Regions from separate parts of the Weizmannia sp. FSL W8-0676 genome, predicted to be linked through region 4. Evidence: riboswitches for the same ligand, from Rfam matches in the RefSeq annotation. Region 4 holds a riboswitch; each other region holds the start of a gene.
The links. A riboswitch is a leader RNA that binds a small molecule or an ion and turns the genes downstream of it on or off. The one in region 4 is predicted to bind thiamine pyrophosphate.
Positions count from the first base shown of each region.

Region 1: another riboswitch for thiamine pyrophosphate. It lies ahead of thiT (energy-coupled thiamine transporter ThiT); the one in region 4 lies ahead of tenA (thiaminase II).
Region 2: another riboswitch for thiamine pyrophosphate. It lies ahead of NST20_RS07275 (ABC transporter permease); the one in region 4 lies ahead of tenA (thiaminase II).
Region 3: another riboswitch for thiamine pyrophosphate. It lies ahead of NST20_RS07180 (3-oxoacyl-ACP reductase); the one in region 4 lies ahead of tenA (thiaminase II).

Region 1 covers NZ_CP151954.1:1,400,798-1,405,446, reverse strand. The annotation lists gene NST20_RS06760 (FAD-binding oxidoreductase) at 88-645, opposite strand; gene NST20_RS06755 (CBS domain-containing protein) at 713-1,174, opposite strand; gene NST20_RS06750 (MBL fold metallo-hydrolase) at 1,252-2,103, opposite strand; gene thiT (energy-coupled thiamine transporter ThiT) at 2,300-2,890, opposite strand; TPP riboswitch at 2,939-3,039, opposite strand; gene NST20_RS06740 (SOS response-associated peptidase) at 3,097-3,771, opposite strand; gene NST20_RS06735 (rhodanese-related sulfurtransferase) at 4,148-4,649, opposite strand, start outside.
Region 2 covers NZ_CP151954.1:1,499,396-1,504,044, forward strand. The annotation lists gene NST20_RS07255 (TetR/AcrR family transcriptional regulator) at 1-284, opposite strand, end outside; gene NST20_RS07260 (hypothetical protein) at 253-708, opposite strand; gene NST20_RS07265 (MFS transporter) at 1,001-1,420, opposite strand; gene NST20_RS07270 (MFS transporter) at 1,318-1,740, opposite strand; TPP riboswitch at 2,150-2,261, shown strand; gene NST20_RS07275 (ABC transporter permease) at 2,508-3,272, shown strand; gene NST20_RS07280 (ABC transporter substrate-binding protein) at 3,284-4,273, shown strand; gene NST20_RS07285 (VOC family protein) at 4,596-4,649, opposite strand, start outside.
Region 3 covers NZ_CP151954.1:1,480,311-1,484,959, reverse strand. The annotation lists gene thiE (thiamine phosphate synthase) at 12-656, opposite strand; gene thiD (bifunctional hydroxymethylpyrimidine kinase/phosphomethylpyrimidine kinase) at 653-1,459, opposite strand; gene thiM (hydroxyethylthiazole kinase) at 1,465-2,277, opposite strand; gene NST20_RS07180 (3-oxoacyl-ACP reductase) at 2,290-3,051, opposite strand; TPP riboswitch at 3,118-3,229, opposite strand; gene NST20_RS07175 (GNAT family N-acetyltransferase) at 3,278-3,703, opposite strand; gene NST20_RS07170 (GNAT family N-acetyltransferase) at 3,694-4,194, opposite strand; gene NST20_RS07165 (GNAT family N-acetyltransferase) at 4,194-4,649, opposite strand, start outside.
Region 4 covers NZ_CP151954.1:702,979-707,627, reverse strand. The annotation lists partial or broken gene NST20_RS03350 (IS1380-like element ISBco2 family transposase) at 1-342, opposite strand, end outside; partial or broken gene thiW (energy coupling factor transporter S component ThiW) at 620-1,138, opposite strand; gene tenA (thiaminase II) at 1,178-1,954, opposite strand; TPP riboswitch at 1,991-2,080, opposite strand; gene NST20_RS03335 (TIGR01777 family oxidoreductase) at 2,341-3,246, shown strand; gene NST20_RS03330 (hypothetical protein) at 3,294-3,608, opposite strand; gene NST20_RS03325 (GH25 family lysozyme) at 3,695-4,649, opposite strand, start outside.

The sequences.
Region 1 (4,649 bases), 700 kb from region 4:
AATGGGCTGCCAAAATCGATATCTTTCGCAGTGGTTTGTTCAAAAATCGGGACATTTTTTGTCCATTAAATATTCAATCAGTGCTTTTCAGTACGAAAGCGGATGGAACTGTGCCTGCCCGGCCATTTTCACCGCTTTTTTCCCGGGAATCCCGTCCGGCAGCGAACCGATCCATTCTCCCGGGATGCCGAGGGTTTCATACGCCTGCATTTCTTTTTCCAGTTTTTCAATATATGCATCGGAATTGGTATAGAGAAAGGCATCCTGCCGCGAAAAATCACAGCAGATCCCGTGCTTCAGGATCGTTTGTTGAATGAACGATGCAGCTGTTTCGTTTGCTTTGTAATAAAGGGATGCTTTTTCTTTTCCTATATGCTGGATCAATTCATCATAAATGAGCCCGTGCTGTGCGGTGATTTTTGCCGTCGTATGCCCGCTTGTGCCATTTGCAATAGATCCGGCATCAAACAGGATCGTTTTATAGCCTTCGTTTGCCAGCAAATAAGCGGTTTCAATTCCGGCCATTCCGGCGCCCGCAACAGCCACATCGGCTTCTATATCCTGCGTTAACGGCGGAAATTGCGGCATCGTGGCCGTTTTGCGCCACAACGGTTCAGGAGATTGCGGCATTGAAGTTCCGTTCATGATTTGACCTCCCCGAAAGACTGATATGTATAGTCATCCCCGGGGAGGCCGATCTAACCATTTTGATTTAGCTGTTGAGCAATCTATCCGTAATCTGGCGCATGATATCGCCTCTTGAGATGACACCGACAACACGATCTGCCTGATTGACGACCGGAAGTTTTTTAAAATGGTGTTTGGCCAGAATCCGCAGCGCGTTTTCAAAATCGTCTTCGGGCCTTACCGTATACAATTCCCGCCGTTTCATAATCTTTTCCACCGGAAAGTCCAGGCTGTGCGCCAGTTTTTCATTAAAGTCTTCCTGCTCATTTACCACGATCGTAATATAAAAATCATAAACGGTCCTTCCCTTTGGCTGCAAAAAGCGGATGACATCCCCGTCACTGACCATGCCGAGCAGCTTTCCTTCCGCATCCACGACCGGTACGCCGCCGATCCGGTGGTGGGCAAGCACCTTTAACAGTTCCCGGATCGTCGTCTCTTTTTTTACCGTAATGACATCGCGGATCATAAAATCTTTGACTTCCAATTTTCTCGCTCCTTTTTATCCATCCATTTACAAATTATTGTAAACCTTTGCGGGGAAGGAAGCAATGAAGAAACCGCCTATTGTGCGCCATCCACGTACTTCCCGTGATCCGGGAGCGCGATTTCATCAAATCCGGAGACAAGGGCCTCAAGCCCTTCCCGCAAGCCGGCGCCGGACATCGGGATCCCGTGGCCGCAAAGAGCAGTTTCCGGCTTTAAGGCAGCCAATTTTTCAACTGAGCGTTTTGCCGCCTTCCAGTCGTTTGTAAAATAGCGCGGCGGCCCGTTTACTTCCTGCTTTTGCACCAGCACTTTCCAAAATTCATCCTGTCTGACGGTGATAAATGCGTCCCCCGCGATCAACACGTTGTCTGCTTCCCTGAAGAACGATACATGCCCGTTCGAATGGCCGGGCGTATGGATCCATTTCCAGCCCGGCAGAAACGGGACCGTCCCGTCTTCGGGAAGGGGTTGGACAGCCTTGCCAAGATCAACTGGTTCATTCGGATATATCATGGAAATCTTCGCCAGCAGGCCGCCTTCAACAGTCGGATCGGGATCCGGATACGTTTCACGCCCGGTTAAATAGGGCAGCTCCAATGGATGTGCAAAAACCGGCACGTCCCATTTTTCCAATAATGGCGCAATCGCACCCACGTGGTCAAAATGGCCATGCGTCAGTAAAACCGCTTTTGGTTTTGACTTTTCCCCGAAGCGTTCCCGCACGGCTGAAAATATCGCGCCGGCGGAACCCGGCATGCCGGCATCCACGAGGACAAATGTACCGGTTCCGGCCCTGCCGATCAGACACACATTTACAATTTGGATGGTAAAGCAATAGATATCCGGCAGCAATTCCCTGCCTGTTCCGCTTTCAATCGAAGTCATCGGGATGATCCGGCCAAACGGGTGATGAATGTCTTTATCCATAAAATCCCCTTTCTTTCATTATTCCTTCTTTTTATCCTTTCCCGTTTCTTACGGCCATTACCCGTTCTGCCGGCCATGATCAACTGAAAAAGCGGTGAAACCGAACTCCGGCTTTACAAGGCGCCTGTTTCCATAAAGCCTCCTGCCTGAAGTGAAAACGGCAAGGCGCAGTTGCCTTGCCGTTTTCAAGTTGCTTTTACGCCGCATGCCTGTGCTGATTGCGGTATTTTGTCAGCAGCTGCGGGGCGGCATTAAAGAGGATCGCCGCAACAGCTGCGCATAAAATGCCATTGCCAATCATCGTGACGCCGTTCGTGATGAAAGAATAGAGAAACGCCGACTGCCCTTTAGGCGCATAGGAACCCCAGAAAAACACGCCGGCCAAGAAATGCCAGAAATAGCGGGCGAAACTGCCGGCAAGAACAGAAAGGCATATCCAAAAAGTCATCGTGCCCCTTTTGGCATGACGGCAGCTTCTTTCGATAAGCGGCCGAAAAAGCCCGGCAAACCCGATGAATGAAAAAGCGACCGGATATTCCATGATGCCCTGAATCGGGTTGAGAATATCATTTGCATCACCGGTGACGATCTGCAGCAAGCTCCAAATAAATCCCGAAGCAACACTTGCTTTAAATCCCCAGCGAAAAGCGACCACAAAAACCGGCAGCATGGCAAACGACAGGGAAATCACGTGCGTCACCTCAATGGACGGCAGCAAGTCCAGCAAAAGCGCAAATGCCGCAAAGACAGCCGCTTCAATCATGGCCTGTAAACTTAATTTGCCCATAAAAAAATCCCCCTTTTGGTATGCATGAACATAACGAACCATGGGAGGACAAAAGAAATTCCACATCCCTACGCCGGCATTAACCGGACAGGTTCAAAGGGTCAGAACATGGCGTTCACTCTCAGCTTAACGCTCCCCCTGTGGTTACGTTCATGAATTTGTCACCTTTATGATAAACTTTTTGCCACAGCATTTCAACAAAAAATTTAATTTTTTGGCAATAACAGCTCTGGAAAATTGTTTTTTGGCGAATTGACGCGTTCGGATACGGCATACATCTCCATCGCATCCGAATCATACTGCGCGAGGAGCGGCAACAGCCGGCCCGGTTCAGTGACCGTGCTGTCCAGCCATTTTTCTTCATCTTCCTTGCGTAAAATCACCGGCATCCGGTCGTGAATTTTTGCCATCATCCTGTTCGCCTTTGTCGTTAAAATGGTGCAAGTAAAGACCGGATTCCCTTCCTGATCCGTCCATTTCTCCCAAAGCCCGGCCATTGCAAAAATGCCCCCGTTCTTAAGCGTAATCCGCATCGGCGCCCGGGTGCCGTCTTTTCGGTTCCACTCAAAAAAAGAATCGGCCGGAATGAGGCAGCGCCGCCTTTTCACTGCCTCCCGGAAACCCGGTTTCTGAAATACAGTTTCACTTCTGGCATTGATCATCTTATGCCCGATTTTCGGATCTTTTGCCCAGGAAGGAATCAAGCCCCATTTTAAAAAACCCAGTCTGTACTGCCCGCGGGCGCTGATCACGGCAGCCACCATTTGCGAAGGCGCGACATTATAACTTTTGGCATATTCACTGCCCGGAAAAGAAGCTTTGGCATGGAACCTTTCTTCCAGCTCATTTACAGATGCCGTCAAAGTGTACCTCCCGCACATCCAAATCCCGCCTTTCTTTCTATCCTGAAAATTTTCATCCTTTTCCGGTGCCGCGTATGAAGCGGCACAGAGGTCTATTTTATCCCATTTTACGCAAAAAAGCAGGCAGATAAAAAGGATTTGGCCCGCTTGCACCAAATCCTTTCTCTGTTCCGGAACACGCCGCGTTTTAACCCTGCCCCCGGGCTTCGGATGGTTGCAGTGGATCCCGGTTTTTTTCTCTTTTTTTCACATGCCGCCCTCAGGCACCTTGTTTCTTTCAAGAAAATACCGCTTTTGAAGCAAGGAATCGCTCCGGCCGTTTCCGGGCGGGCACGGTTTCCATCCCCTTTTTCACCATCCGCTTTCCGAATCGTAAGGTTAAAAGCCGCGCCGGTTACCGGTTTAACGCCGCGTCTTCTTCTTCGATCCGGCGCAGCCGTTCAGCTACTTTTTCCGGTGTAAGGCCGTGTTCTTTTACATATAAATTATTTGGCACGGTGCGGCATTCATGCGAGCAGCTCCGCATATATTTATGTTCATTTTCTTCCGAGCATAAAAATTGCTTGTTGCAGGCTGGGTTGGCGCAGTTGACATAACGTTCGCACGGTTCCCCCGTAAAATAATCCCGGCCGACAACGACATGTTCCTTTCGGTTGACCGGAACGGAAATCCGTTCGTCAAATACATACAGTTTGCCGTCCCACAGCTCTCCCTGCACTTCCGGATCCTTTCCGTATGTCACAATCCCGCCGTGCAGTTGGCTGACATCTTCAAACCCTTCTTCCAGCAGCCAGCCCGAAAATTTTTCACAACGGATGCCGCCGGTGCAATACGTCACAATTTTTTTGCCTTTTAATTGATCCTTATGTTCGCGCACCCATTCCGGCAGTTCGCGG
Region 2 (4,649 bases), 800 kb from region 4:
ACTTTCTGATAGGCTTGAATGGCATCCCATACTTTTTCATGGCTGCTTGCCAGGTCTTGAATGTACGTATAAAATGAATCGTCATTTTTTTCAATAACCGCCTGCATGATTTCCTCTGTGTTAGAAAAATACTGATACAGATTTCCTCTGCTAATGCCGGCTTCTTTTACGATATCCTGCATGGTAACAGGTTCATAGCCTTTTCGTTCAAACACCCGCTTCGCAGCATCCAATATATGATTTTTTCTTTCTTCAAGATGTTGTTTTGATACCCTCGGCGACATGAATTTCCTTCCTTTCTGCTTTTTTCATTGCGATTGCGGAAACGGCAGCAAGCAGGCAAGTGGTTCCGCCAGAGATCAGGAATGCGAGACGGACGCCAAACCACTCTGAAAGCGAGCCTCCAAGTAATATGCCAACAAGCACAGCGAGTGTAGAAAGGCTGTTGATGGTACCGAACACTCTTCCGGTATGCGTTTCAGGCGATTTCTTTTGGACGAGCACATCGAAAGGAATGACAGCCATTGTAAAAGAAAAACCCATCAGAAAAAAGACGCAAGGGTAAACGGCTTCAATGATGCCGATCGGCCAGCCGGTACCCGTACTTACCATGATACAACCCAAACCAAGTATGGCGGGGCTGATTTTTAAAGTGATTAATTTCTCCCCTAACTTTATTTTCGTAAACAGCACGGAAGCAGTAAGCATGCCAAAACCGCTTGCCGCAATACACCAGCTCGCAAAATGGACCGTTGCGTTCTTGATATCCCTTATTAGGGCTTGCTGAATAAGCAAAAGTCCTAGACTTGGTAAGGATACTGACAGCTTTGGCCGAACTTTAAATGCAAGGGTTTTATAAAAAATGCAGGAAAAACTTTGCACTCTAAAGCTGATTCAACATACAGAGAGGACAGAATAAAGCATTTTCGCAGATGCATTCTCCTATGATATTGAGGTAGAGCTTGCTGACAAATCAGATACAAGCCATAATCGGATTCGTTCAGCAAGCCCTTATTAATATCATGGCCTGGGAATCAGAAATTTGCAAGGCCAGTATCATGGTACAAAAAACGATCAGACCTATTTTTAACACGGGAAAACCGGAGAGAAAGCGAAATCCTTCAGTTAGCGAGACCTTTTCCCGATGTTCTAGATCACTTTTTACCGGGCTCTGTAATGTTGGCGCCTTGATTCCAAACAGCAGGAGGGCGGAGAGGAAGAAAGAAATGGCATCAAGATAAAAAGCGCCTTTGATTCCGGTCAGGCTGATCAATGCGCCGCCTGCTACCGGCCCGATGATTTTGGCACTGTTATTGATCATCTCGCTTGTGCCGATTGCCGCCTGTATTTGGTTTTCACCAACAACTTGGCGAAGCAGGCCGCTTTCTGCAGGGGTGAAGACGGCTGAGAAAAAGCCCAAAAAAATAGAAAGATATAAACTTGCCAAAGCGAAACGGAAAAAGCAATCCCGAGCACACAACCGCAGCGGGCGAAATCCGAGAAGCTCATCAGCACTTTACGGTTAAACCGGTCTGCCAGCCAGCCGGCAGGGGATCCAAATAAAATTGACGGCAGCACCATGCATAATGTAATGCCTGCCATTGCAATCGGGTCGGCGTGCCACTTAAATGCCACTAATGCAAACAATGCAACAAGATGCAGCCAGTCGCCAAGATTTGAAACGGTTTGCGCACTGATTAAGAATAGAAAGGAATGATTTTTAAAAAGCGAATGCTTCATTATGCTCCTCCTTAAATGACACATGTGTCGTTTTTATAATTATAAGCGACATTCGTGTCATTTAACAGACTATTTTCGTCTTTTTCATAAAATTGGTTTTTTTGTGAGCATACAAGCACGAGAAGAGGGGGCGATGTGGTTGTTTCCGTCAGCACTTGCAACCGCAGCCGCTGTCGTATAAATATCTGAATGGCTGTCTATTCAGTTTACGATGACGGAATGAAGCGTTAAATGAGCTTATATATCGTGAGTATCATCATGATTGAAAATTTTTGCAGTTTTTTTCGGGATTTTTGGAAAAACAGGAGCCCTGACTGGGAGCCGATAATTGAACCAATCACCATAGAAAAAAGCCTGCACCACTTTACACAGGCAAATAGAAAGCCTATAATGGAAGAAAGTGAATATTTCAGACTACTAGGGGTGCCCGGATTGGCGGGCTGAGAGAAAAACATTTGGTTTTTCAACCCTTTGGACCTGATCCGGATCATGCCGGCGTAGGAAAGTAGGGATTTTGGGAAATTTTCTTGCTTATTAAAGTCAGGTCTTTTACAGGCCTGGCTTTTTTCTGTTGGAAGGGAGGGAAAATAGCTGCTTTTAGGGCGGTAACCGGAAAAACCTCGTCAATGACGACGGGCAGGAAGAAATAAAAACAAAAAGTAGGTGGAAGATTGCTATAGCAGGAAAAAATTCAAATGGTTGAACGGGCTTTGGAACGGTTTGCAGCTTGTACATATTGGAAGTTCGGATGAAAGGAGGTTTCCTAAATGAAGTGGCGAAAATGGCTGGGGGATTACGGACTTTTTTGCGTTACGATGCTGGTCTTGATAGCCGGCTGGCAGTGGGTCATACAGAAAGGGGTGATCCCGTCTTTCATTTTGCCGTCCCCTACCCAAATCTATGCATCTTTCATAGAAAATCACAGGCAACTAATAAATGTGCATTTGCCTGCGACAGTGGAGGAAGTCGGCATCGGTTTTCTTTTATCTGTTGCGGGTGGAGTGATGATCGGTGTCATCATGTATGTCTCCAAAACGGCTGAAAAAATCTTTTATCCGTTTCTTGTTATTTCGCAAACGATCCCGCTTGTCGCCGTATCACCTGTTTTTATGATGTGGTTCGGCTATTCAGTTTGGAGCAAGGTAGCGATTATTGTGTTAACGGCTATCTTTCCGATTGTAATCAGCACTTTTGACGGATTAAAAACCGTCGATCCCGCCTATCTGAATTTGTTTCGGACAATGGGCGCCAGCCGTTGGGATATTTTCCGAAAACTTTCTGTCCCGATGGCCCTTCCCCAATTTTTATCCGGCTTGAAATTATCGGTTGTATATTGTGTCAGCGGGGCAGCGATCGGAGAGTGGCTTGGCGCAACTGCGGGGCTTGGCTTTTTTAGCAAGCGAATGTCTGGGTATTTGCAGTCGGGCGCTGTTTTTTCGGCCGTTTTTCTTTTGGCTGCACTCGGCATGGGATTATTTTTGCTTATTTATGGGATGGAAAAAAGCTTATTGAAAAACAGAACAAAAATTTAGGGGGATTTTCAATGAAGAAACGATGGGTAATGGTCGCTGTACTGGCGTGTATGCTAGGTGCCTGCAGCAATCATTCGCAGCAAGCAACGAAACATGCGCAAAAAGTAACGATTATGCTGGATTGGTATCCAAATGCGGTTCATTCTTTTCTTTATGTAGCCAAGGAAAAAGGCTATTTTAAAGCGCAGGGTCTTGATGTCAGCATCAAAATGCCTTCTGACACAAATGACCCGTTAAAACTTGCGGCTGCGAATCGAATTGATATTGCATTAAGTTATCAACCCCAAGTGTTAATCGCGCGCGATGAGAATATTCCGGTCCAATCTTTTGGCACCGTCGTCCGCCATACGCTGAACCGTGTGATGGTGCCAGCTTCAAGCGGCATCCGCTCACCGAAAGACCTGGCGGGCAAAACGGTCGGCTATTCTTCCATTCCGCTGGAAGAAGCAGCCGTGCGGACAATGGTCAAAGCAGACGGGGGCGATCCGGACAAGGTGAAAACAGTGGATGTTGGCTATGATTTAATCCCTGCTCTGACAGCCCGTAAAACTGATGCGATCGTCGGCGGTTTTGTTAATCATGAACAGCTGCTGCTGGAAAAGGAAGGCGTACCCGTTAGAGCATTCAATCCGGCAAAATACGGTGTTCCGGATTATGCCGAACTCGTTTTCATCGCAAACGAAAATAAGCTGAAACAGCAGCCAGACATTTTTAAAAAATTTCTTGCTGCCGCCGAAAAAGGCCAGCAATATGTCAAAAAACATCCGGAAAAGGCGCTTGCCATTTTGTTAAAACATGAAGATGCCTCTTCACCGCTGGATAAAAATGTGGAAACGAAGAGCCTGCACATTTTGCTGCCGCTGATGAGCGAAAAAAATAAAACGATTGCCGATCAGGACCTGAAAAAATGGCAAGACGTTTCGGATTGGCTGTACCAGACAAAGATCACAAAAACACATGTCAATGCCGCAAAAGCTTTTGTCCATTTAGAAAATAAATAAGGAGCATTCTGGAAGCCAAATCGCTTTGGCTTCCGCCAGCATGGGATCACAAAACCGGGTGGCGGAACATGCAGAGTATGTTATTCGCTTCAAGCGCTGCATGTTCCTGCGGGAAGCCGCAAAAAAACCGCAGCTGTATGCCTGCGGTTTGCATGTTAAGCCTAAAAAGGGCCTCCGGGGCTTTGCCATCCTGCTGAACATAACGATCAAACGTCTCGGGCCAGGAAAAAACGCTTATCGCCTGGCCCAAATGGCAAAGCATGCGATGCGGCTCTTTCCGGAAAAAGCCGCATCGCATGCTTTGAGCAATGAATGGGACTGGTTAATACACCATGCTTTCATCGTGGTAATATTTAAATTCGAGCAAGTTGTTGGA
Region 3 (4,649 bases), 780 kb from region 4:
TTACGCCTTCATTATAAAGCGAGCTCCCTTTTCAACAGGACAGCTGCCGCTTCTGCATCTTCCGCGCCTGCGATCGCAGAAATGACGGAAACGCCGTCTGCGCCCGCTTCTATGACGCTTTTTGCATTGCCCGGCCCTATGCCGCCAATTCCGACAATTGGAATCCGGATGCCATTTTGGCGGATTTCGCGAATGACGGCTGTGCCTTTCGCTTCTTTCGCATCTTCTTTCGATTTCGTCGGAAAAATGGGGCCGACGCCAAGATAATCCGCGCCTCCGTTTGCTGCCTGCCTGGCTTCCTCCAACGTATAGGCCGAGACGCCGATGATCTTATCCCCAAACTTTTCTCGTACGGATGCCAGCGGTTCATCTTCCTGCCCGACATGCACACCATCAGCATCCAGTTCCAACGCAAGTGCAATATCATCATTTACAAGAAAAGGAATCCCGTTTTTTTGGCATATCCACTTCAATTTTTCACCAAGCGCTTTCTTTTCTTCGCCTTTTCGTGCACCGTTCCCTTTTTCACGGAATTGAAAAAGGGTGACGCCGCCCCTGATGGCCTTTTCCAGCACTTGTTCCGGCGGCAGCGTGCAGTTCGGGCTGCCCATAATAAAATACAGTTTCAATGCGCCACGCAAATATTCGGCTGTCATCCGTTTTTCATTCTCCTTTTTTGGTACGCCCAATGGTTTGTCGGCCCGTGCCCGTGTCCAATTTGAATGCCGTCTTCGATCGCGGCGGAAATGAATGCTTTTGCTGTCGACACTGCAGCAAATATATCCGCGCCTTTTGCCAATTCCGCCGTAATCGCCGAAGAAAACGTACAGCCGGTGCCGTGCGTATTTTTTGTTGCGTACCTTTTCGCTGTATATTCGTAAAAATTCACCCCGTCAAAAAGCAAGTCGCTCGAAACCGGGGAAGATGCGTTATGGCCGCCTTTAATAAGGACATACCGGGGGCCGCAATCCGCAATGATGCGTGCCGCTTCCTTCCGATCCCCGGCATTTCGGATGGGCATTCCTGCCAGTTCCTCTGCTTCCGGAAGATTCGGCGTCACAATGAAGGCGAGCGGAAGCAGCTTGCTTTTTAAGGCTTGAACCGCTTCCTTTTGCAAAAGGGTTTCCCCGCCTTTTGCAATGATCACCGGGTCCACAACGAGTTTTTCCCAGCGGTAGGTTTTGATTTTTTCCGCGGCCACTTCGATGATGCCGGAATCAAACAACATGCCGGTTTTTAGCGCATCCGTCCCCATATCTCCGGCAATGGACTCCAATTGGCGGGAGACGGCTTCGGGTCCGAGCGGAAATACCCCCTGGACGCCGCGTGTATTTTGCGCTGTCACCGCGGTAATCACGGACATGCCGTATACTTCCAATTCCTGAAATGTTTTCAAGTCTGCCTGGATGCCGGCACCGCCCCCGGAATCAGAACCGGCAATGGTAAGTGCTTTTTTCATGACGTTCATCCTTCTTTCTTTTCAAAAGAGGCATATTTTTGGATTTCTTCAGCCCCTATTTCTGCCAGCTGGTCTAAAAATGCCATTTGAAAACTGCCCGGCAAATCCCCGCCTGTTTTTTCCCTTGCGATTTCCGCAGCAGCGCCGTAAATCGCAAGCGCCGAAACGGATGCCTGAACCGGATCTTCCTCAACAGCGAGAAAGGCGCCGCAAACTGCGGACAAAAGGCAGCCTGTCCCGGTGACTTTTGTTAAAAGCGGGTGGCCGTTATGTACGAGATAGAGTTCGGAACCGTTTGACACCGCATCTGTCTTGCCGCTTACCACGACCGTTGTATGAAGCGTTTTTGCTGCTTTCAAAGCGAGTTCGCCCGTATCCAGGCTGGTATCTCCTGCATCGACGCCTTTAACTTTGGCATCTATTCCGACCAGATTGGCGATTTCTCCGGCATTTCCCCTGATGGATGTGAAGCGGATTTCTTTCAGCAATTTTTTTGCCGTTTCTGTCCGGTAACGGGTTGAACCGGCAGCTACCGGATCAAGGACGACCGGAACGCCATTTTCATTTGCAGACTTTCCCGCCAAAATCATGGCTTCGACGGCTTTTTCATTCAAAGTGCCGATATTTAATACGACCGCATTTGCCGCTTTCGCCATATCGGCAACTTCTTCCACCGCATCGGCCATTACCGGAGATGCGCCAAGTGCCAGCAGCCCGTTTGCTGTGAAATTAGCCACCACAATATTCGTGATATTATGGATAAGCGGATTGGCTTCCCTGATTTTTTCAAGCAGTTCAATTGGTTTTTCCTTTTCCATTTTCATTCCCTCCTAATCCATTACAAGTCCGCCGTCAACGACGAGGTTTTGCCCGGTTACCGCCCTGGCCCATGGCGATGCAAAAAACAACACGGCATCCGCAACGTCTTCCGGTTCTGTCACCCTTTGCAGCGGGGTTGTTGCCTGAATCAATTGAAAAACCTCTTCAGATGTGGCCGCACTTGCATCCGTCGTTTTCAGAAGGCCGCCGGATACCATATTAACGGTAATGCCATATTGCCCCAGATCTTTCGCCATGCTCCGGGTGAAGCCGAGGAGCGCAGCCTTGCTCGTATTGTAATCATGGTAGGCGACAACCGGATTTTGAAACAGGTTTGTGCCAATATTGATCACCCTGCCGAAATGCAGCCGTTTCATTCCCGCAAGGCCGGCCTGGATGGTATTTAATGCGCCGCGAACCGCACCTTCCATCTGCAGGCTGTATTCCTCCCACGAAATCCGGGAAGCATCGTGCCGGGATTCCGGATCAAAGCGGAAATGCACAAGGGCATTATTTACAATCGTCGTGACAGGCCTGGAAAAATAAGCTTCGGCCTGCCGGAACATCTTTCTTACCTGGACCGGATCCCTTACATCCGCCTTCAGGGCAACCGCTTTTTCGCCTAAAATATGCTGAAGGTCCTTTGCCTTCCCCTCACTCTCAAAATAGTTGATGACAACGCCCGCCCCCTCTCTTGCAAAAGCTTTTACAAGCGCCTTGCCCAACCCCCTGCTTCCGCCGGTGACGGCAACCACCTGCTCATCGAGTTTCATTTGTCCCACCCCTTTCCATGCAAAAAAGCCAGGCCCGAAAAGACCTGACTTTATCAGCAAGAAATTTTTTACAAATTCCTACTTTCCTACGCCGGTATGATCCGGATCAGGTCCAAAGGGTTGAAAAACGCCGGTTTTTCTCTCAGCCCGCCAGATCCGGGCACCCCTAGTAGTTTGAAAGATTATTTTTTAGCTATTATATCCCTTTCCAACGAAGATGTAAAGTTTACAATCTTTTTAAAAAAACATAACTGACTTTATCATAATCCATTTTTTCTTCATAAAACCGGTGGGCGTCTTTTCTTTGCAGGCCGGATGACAGGGAAACAATGCCGTATCCGTTTTCGCCGGCCTGTTTTTCCACATGCGCCAAAAGCCTGGCACCGTACCCTTTTGATCTGTGCGCTTCATCCGTCACCAGGTCGCATACCCAAATAAACCGCCCGTTGTACAAGGTAATCATCGGCATATAGCCGGTTACCGCCACAATGTTTCCGTCATCTATTACTGCGGCCATCTTGTAATCCGATTTTTCTGCCGCCTCTTCCACCAGCTGGAGATAGTGTTCTTCGTCCAAATGTTTACGCAGCTGTTTCATCACCGGAAACGCTGCTTTCCACTCTTCCCGGTTTGCAAGTTCTTTTATTTCCATCTGTATATCCCTTCTTTGCCTAAATGGTAATGCATAATAATCAATTCGCCTTTTTTTCCAAACATCCTGCCCCCTTCATCCACAAACCCGGCTTGTCTGTACAAATTTTGGGCAGCAACATTTTCCGTATTCACCCCAAGAACCATCTGCTCTATTTCCGGAAAATGGGTACGGACAAAATGGGGCAGCTGTTTTAAACATTGCCTGGCGTATCCTTTTCCCTGCTGGTGGAAATCGGTTGAAAACGTCCGCAGCAATATGGCATGCGGATGACTTGTATATGGCCTGGCGCCATTTTTTTCATGAAGCACAAAAAAGTTTGTGATCATGTTATGGCGGACTGCAACAACAGGGTGCCGTTCCGGATCCTCTTTTGCAAGGGCAATGGCTTCATCCGGATGGCCGGTGAAACGGAGCTGATCATCCGTTATTGTATAGTTGTCCAATTGCTGCTTGAAATCATCATTGTAAAAGACCAGTTCCAATTCCATTACCCCTTGCATGTCGTTTCTACCAAATCGAGGGATAACCGTACCATATCCCGGCAGCGAATCCCGTTTTCATATATCGTTTCAGCATAATGCCTGACGAAAAAGCCTCTGTCCACCCCGGAGATCCGGAAACCGCATTTTTGATACAAGGCCAGCTGGCTGATGCTGGAATTGCCGGTGCCTACTTCGATCGTTTTAAATCCTCTTTTTCCTGCCCTCCGGATGGCATCCAGCACAAGCCGTTTTCCAAAGCCTTTCCCTTGATGTTCTTTTGCAACCGCCACATTCGCCAATTCCACGATTCCCGGCCTCGCCGGTAGCAGGATGTAAACGCCGATCACCTTTTCTTCAATTTCCGCCACATAGCATTCTCCGCGGTTGGCATAAGCCATCACCATTTCGCGTGACGGGTCGGCAAGGAGCAGTAAATCCATCGGAAGTTTTTCCTTGCCGCC
Region 4 (4,649 bases):
GGCAGCATCCTCGATTTTCTCCAACCTTAATAGATCCTTGCTTAAAAGCGTATAATGCGGGCATTTTCCTCCTAAGAAAGCACGAATCAAAGGGTCATTCCGGAGTGATTGAAAATGAAACATACGGGAGCAATCTGCCATCCAGCCCGCAATCAGATATACAAATATTTTACTTAGAGGAAATTTGGCATTGTCTTTCTTTAAGCAATCAAACCCCCGGAAAGTCTGCTGGATTTTCATCCGTTCCAGAAATTGCAGAAATGGGAGGATGCCACTAAATTTTGTACTATTCTTTAAATTGAATTCATATTTAATTCTTGAGACAGGAATGATATAATTCACCTTAAAGGTGCCCCCTTTCTTGGTTATTGTTTTTTCTCAAAATCAATTATACCAAAGGATGGGGCACTTTTTTATTTTAAATTACTATTTTACTTTCGTAATCTGGGATTATAGCAAAATGGCATGCAATGAATGGGACTATGCCGGAGTGCGTCATAATGCCAACAGCATCAGGCTCTGTTTTCAAGAGCCTGATTTTGCTGGCATGGATTTTGACCGGCTGCTTGCAACCTGTATGTACCGTGGCAAATGCCTTCAATCCTCCGTGGTGCTTCGCTCAAAGCTTACGGTTGCTTACGGTATGATTGATCATTCTGTCCCACCCTTTATTTTTTTGTAAAACTTTTATCAAAACATAGCCAAAAATGGCCCCTGCAAAAGAGCTTAAAAAGAAGGCAGGGATAAATCCGAAAAGCGTTGACGCTTGGCCGAGTAAGAAAACAGCAATGGGATAACATGCCAAGGCACCGAGAATGCCTGTCCCCATGACCTCCCCAACAAAGGCAAAAATGAGCTTATTCGTCTTCGCGTACAGATAAGCTGCCAAAAACGCGCCGATCATGCTTCCCGGAAAGGCAAAAATACTCCCTGTCCCAAGCAAGTTACGTAAAAGCGAGGATATAAAAGCTTGCGCAACCGCATAACCGGGGCCGAGCAGAACAGCCGAGAGTATGTTGGCAAAATGCTATACCGGAAAAATTTTTGCAAAACCTACCGGGATATAAATCAAGCTGCTGGATACAGTTGTGATAGCCGCAATAACTGCAGTTGCTGTTATTTTTTGTGTTTTTCTCATTAGAACCAACCCTCCCTCCTTTTTAGTTGCGAATGAAAATCAGACCGGCCAGTCTTGTTTTTTATCGTTCATATCCCAAAATAAATACTCATACTTTGAGGCTATTTGGAAATGGTGTTCTAAGACTGCCAGTTCCGTTTCTGATTTTCCGCTTGCCAGTTGGTCCATTAAGTCAATTAACCACTGCGTTCCGGAGCCGAACGTTTCTGAAGAATAGGTTTCGATCCATTTCTTGTAAGGATTGGTCTCCAATGTGTCTCGATGATTTAATTTCAGCAGTTTCCCAATTTCCCAATAATCCCAGGCACACGGCAACAAGCAGGCAACAAGTTCAGCCAAGCTTCCATTGGCGGCCACTTGCAGCATATAACTTGTGTAAGCAAGATTGGCCGGCGTTGGTTGAGTTGCTTCTAAATCCGTGCGTGTAATGCCAAACTCGGCAGCGTATTGGCGGTGCAGTTCCATCTCAAAATGCAACGATTCATGGAGAACCGCAGCAAATCTCGTCATCATGTCCAGGTTACCCGCTTTCACAACACCCATGGCAAACAGTTTTGCGTACTCAACTAAATATACGTAATCCTGCTTTAAATAATAGATAAATTTATCTCTTTCTAAAGTTCCGTTCCCCAGTCCCACGACAAAAGGATGGTTATGGTTTTTCTCCCAAATCGGCTGGACATTTTGATATAGCCTTTCTGTAAAAGATCGTTTCAACAATGATTCCTCCTTGTTTACCGGGAAACCGATTGCGGTTTGCAGGCTGGTTTCTCCCTTTGCCCTAAGCAGCTTCAAAATAAAAAACCCGCCCTCCATCGGAAAGCGGGTGTATCAATTACAAATCATCAGGTGTAATTTCATTACCTACTTCCCTACGCTAGTACGAACTAGATCAGGTTCTAAGGGTACTTCTCAGCCAATCCGGCGCCCCTAGTAGACGATTGCGAATATTCATTTTCATTAATTTTACCATATCATAGTCCCGAATTTTGTGCAACAGGAGATTTATCATCCTAATCTTGATTAAAATGTCGTCTTCCATTAACTTTTTAATATCGGGACTGCTCCGGGAACATCACAGAAGGCTTTTTCCCATAAACAAGGACGAATGAGTTGGAAACCTTGATTTTTCATCATTCGTGCCCATTTATTCCTGACTTAAGTTGCAAACCGTGGTGAAATTTGCAGAACGGAGGGCAAAAATGAGGATTGTGATCGCTGGTGGGACCGGATTTATCGGGCGGAAATTAACGGATATGCTTCTTCGCGAAGGGCATGAAGTGGTCATTTTAACAAGGAAAGACAAGCAGCCGGCAAATCGTGTGCAGTATGTAAAATGGCTGGTGGAAGATGCTTCTCCCGAAAATGAAATAGGGAATGCGGATGTATTCATCAACTTGGCCGGCGTGTCCATAAACGATGGAAGATGGAGTGCCAAACACCAAAAACAAATTTATGAAAGCCGGATGTGCGCAACAGATGAAATGTTGCGCATCCTGTCTGCCATGCCGCGCAAACCGGCAGTGCTGGTCAATGCAAGTGCAATCGGCATCTATCCGCCATCACGCAATGCTGTGTATACTGAAAAATCATTGCAAAGGGCAAATGATTTTCTTGGCAGGACGGTATCGGGTTGGGAAGCCAATGCGAAGCAAGCAGAAAAACATGCCATCCGTACTGTCTTATTGAGATTCGGCGTTGTGCTTGGAAAGGAAAACGGAGCACTGCCCCTTATGGTATTGCCGTATAAATGGTTTGCTGGCGGCACAGTCGGTTCCGGCAATCAATGGGTCTCGTGGGTGCATATAACAGACGTAGTAAGATCGATCTTATTTGCTATTAAAAATGAGAACATCCGCGGCCCGGTCAATGTCACTGCCCCTTCGCCTATAACGATGAAGGCATTTGGCAAAACCATTGGTGCTGTTTTACACCGGCCGCATTGGCTTCCCGTACCTTCTTTTGCCTTGAAACTGGCACTCGGGCAAAAAAGCAGCCTTGTGCTTGAAGGCCAGCATGTACGCCCGGAAGTCCTCATGCAGGCAGGATTTGAATTCATGTTCCCGACGCTCCGGCAAGCTTTGGAAGATTTGCTTACAAATCCATAAGGGCAAAAAAGTACAGGCAACGAACGCCACGGCAGAAGGGCCCCTCTTCACACGCGCATAAAAATAAAGGTCTCCCAACAGCCGTCTTCCGCTGTTGGGAGACCTGGTTTCATCCTGATGGTAGGTCCCTGGTCTTTGTATTTCATTTCAACAGATACTAGAGGTACATGGCTATCCATTTGAAATCTGATACGCTTCTTTGCACCCCAGCCTGAAAAATACATCATTCGCGATTTTGATTTTCTGCACGCGCTTTTACTAGACTTTCCAACCTTCATTACCGTTTTCAATGTCATCAATGGCTGGCATTTCCATTCAGACACCACGTCCGGAAAATGCGCATGAACTTCAACCCATTTCATACATATGCCCCGCGTTTTATTTTTATCCATCATGTACACAAACAAATACTGTTTGGTTATCTGCCGTTCCATTTTTTACAAAAAACTTAGCCGCCAATGGCCTTGTTGTAAGTCAGATCGAAATCAAAATTTCCTTTTACGCCGTTGATCTTACAGTTTGTTTTACGATGCTGCCAAACGTCAGCCTGCATGCCGAGCGTTGCGTTATAACGTGCAATCCATAATAGATTCCCCTTGGGCAGTTTCGATGCATTTAAACGATTCTTGTAAAAATCGTAGTACGTATAGATCCCAGTATGTTGGAATCCTTTGCTTTTCAACTCGGTGATAAAGGCATCCACATAGCGGGTTAAAGTATCTTTGTTTTTCGATAGATTCTCGTATTCGACATCCACAAAAACATAGCCAATCTGTTGTTTCACAGGACTTAGCCTCTGCGCAAAATGGTCTGCTTCCTGTTTCGCGGCCGTTATGGAAGTGGCGTCAAACATGTGATAAACATGAACTTTTAAACCGGCTTTGGCTGCCGCTTTAACATCCTGGACAAAATAATCCTTGGTGCCCGTTTTTGGCAAATCGGTTCCCTCACTTGCTTTTATAATCGCATAGCTGAAATCCGCCGCTTTCACTTTTTTGAAATCAATCCCGTTTGTCCCGGATGGTTGCAAATATGATAAATCTATTCCCCGTTTGGCGTAGCGGACAATATGGGTATCGTAAGTTTGGGCATATCCGTAATAGCCGTCTGCATAACCAATGGTCAGCCAGTGGCCCTGTTTCGCATAAACGGTAACCGGCGTTGCGAGATAAAGCGTATTTTTCAATGTTTTTCCCGTACGAATGTCGTGCAAATACACTGTATCAGCAGCATAGCCGGTATACCACGCCTTTGGTCTGCCGTTTGCCACATATTTTTTATACGCATAGGCCGTTTTATTTTGAAATTGAACGCGGTAATAGCTGCCCGACGAACCGGTGACAAATACCGGTGCATTGCCGGGCAAAGTGCCAACTTTTTTGCCGGCGCTTGATGCTTTCGAA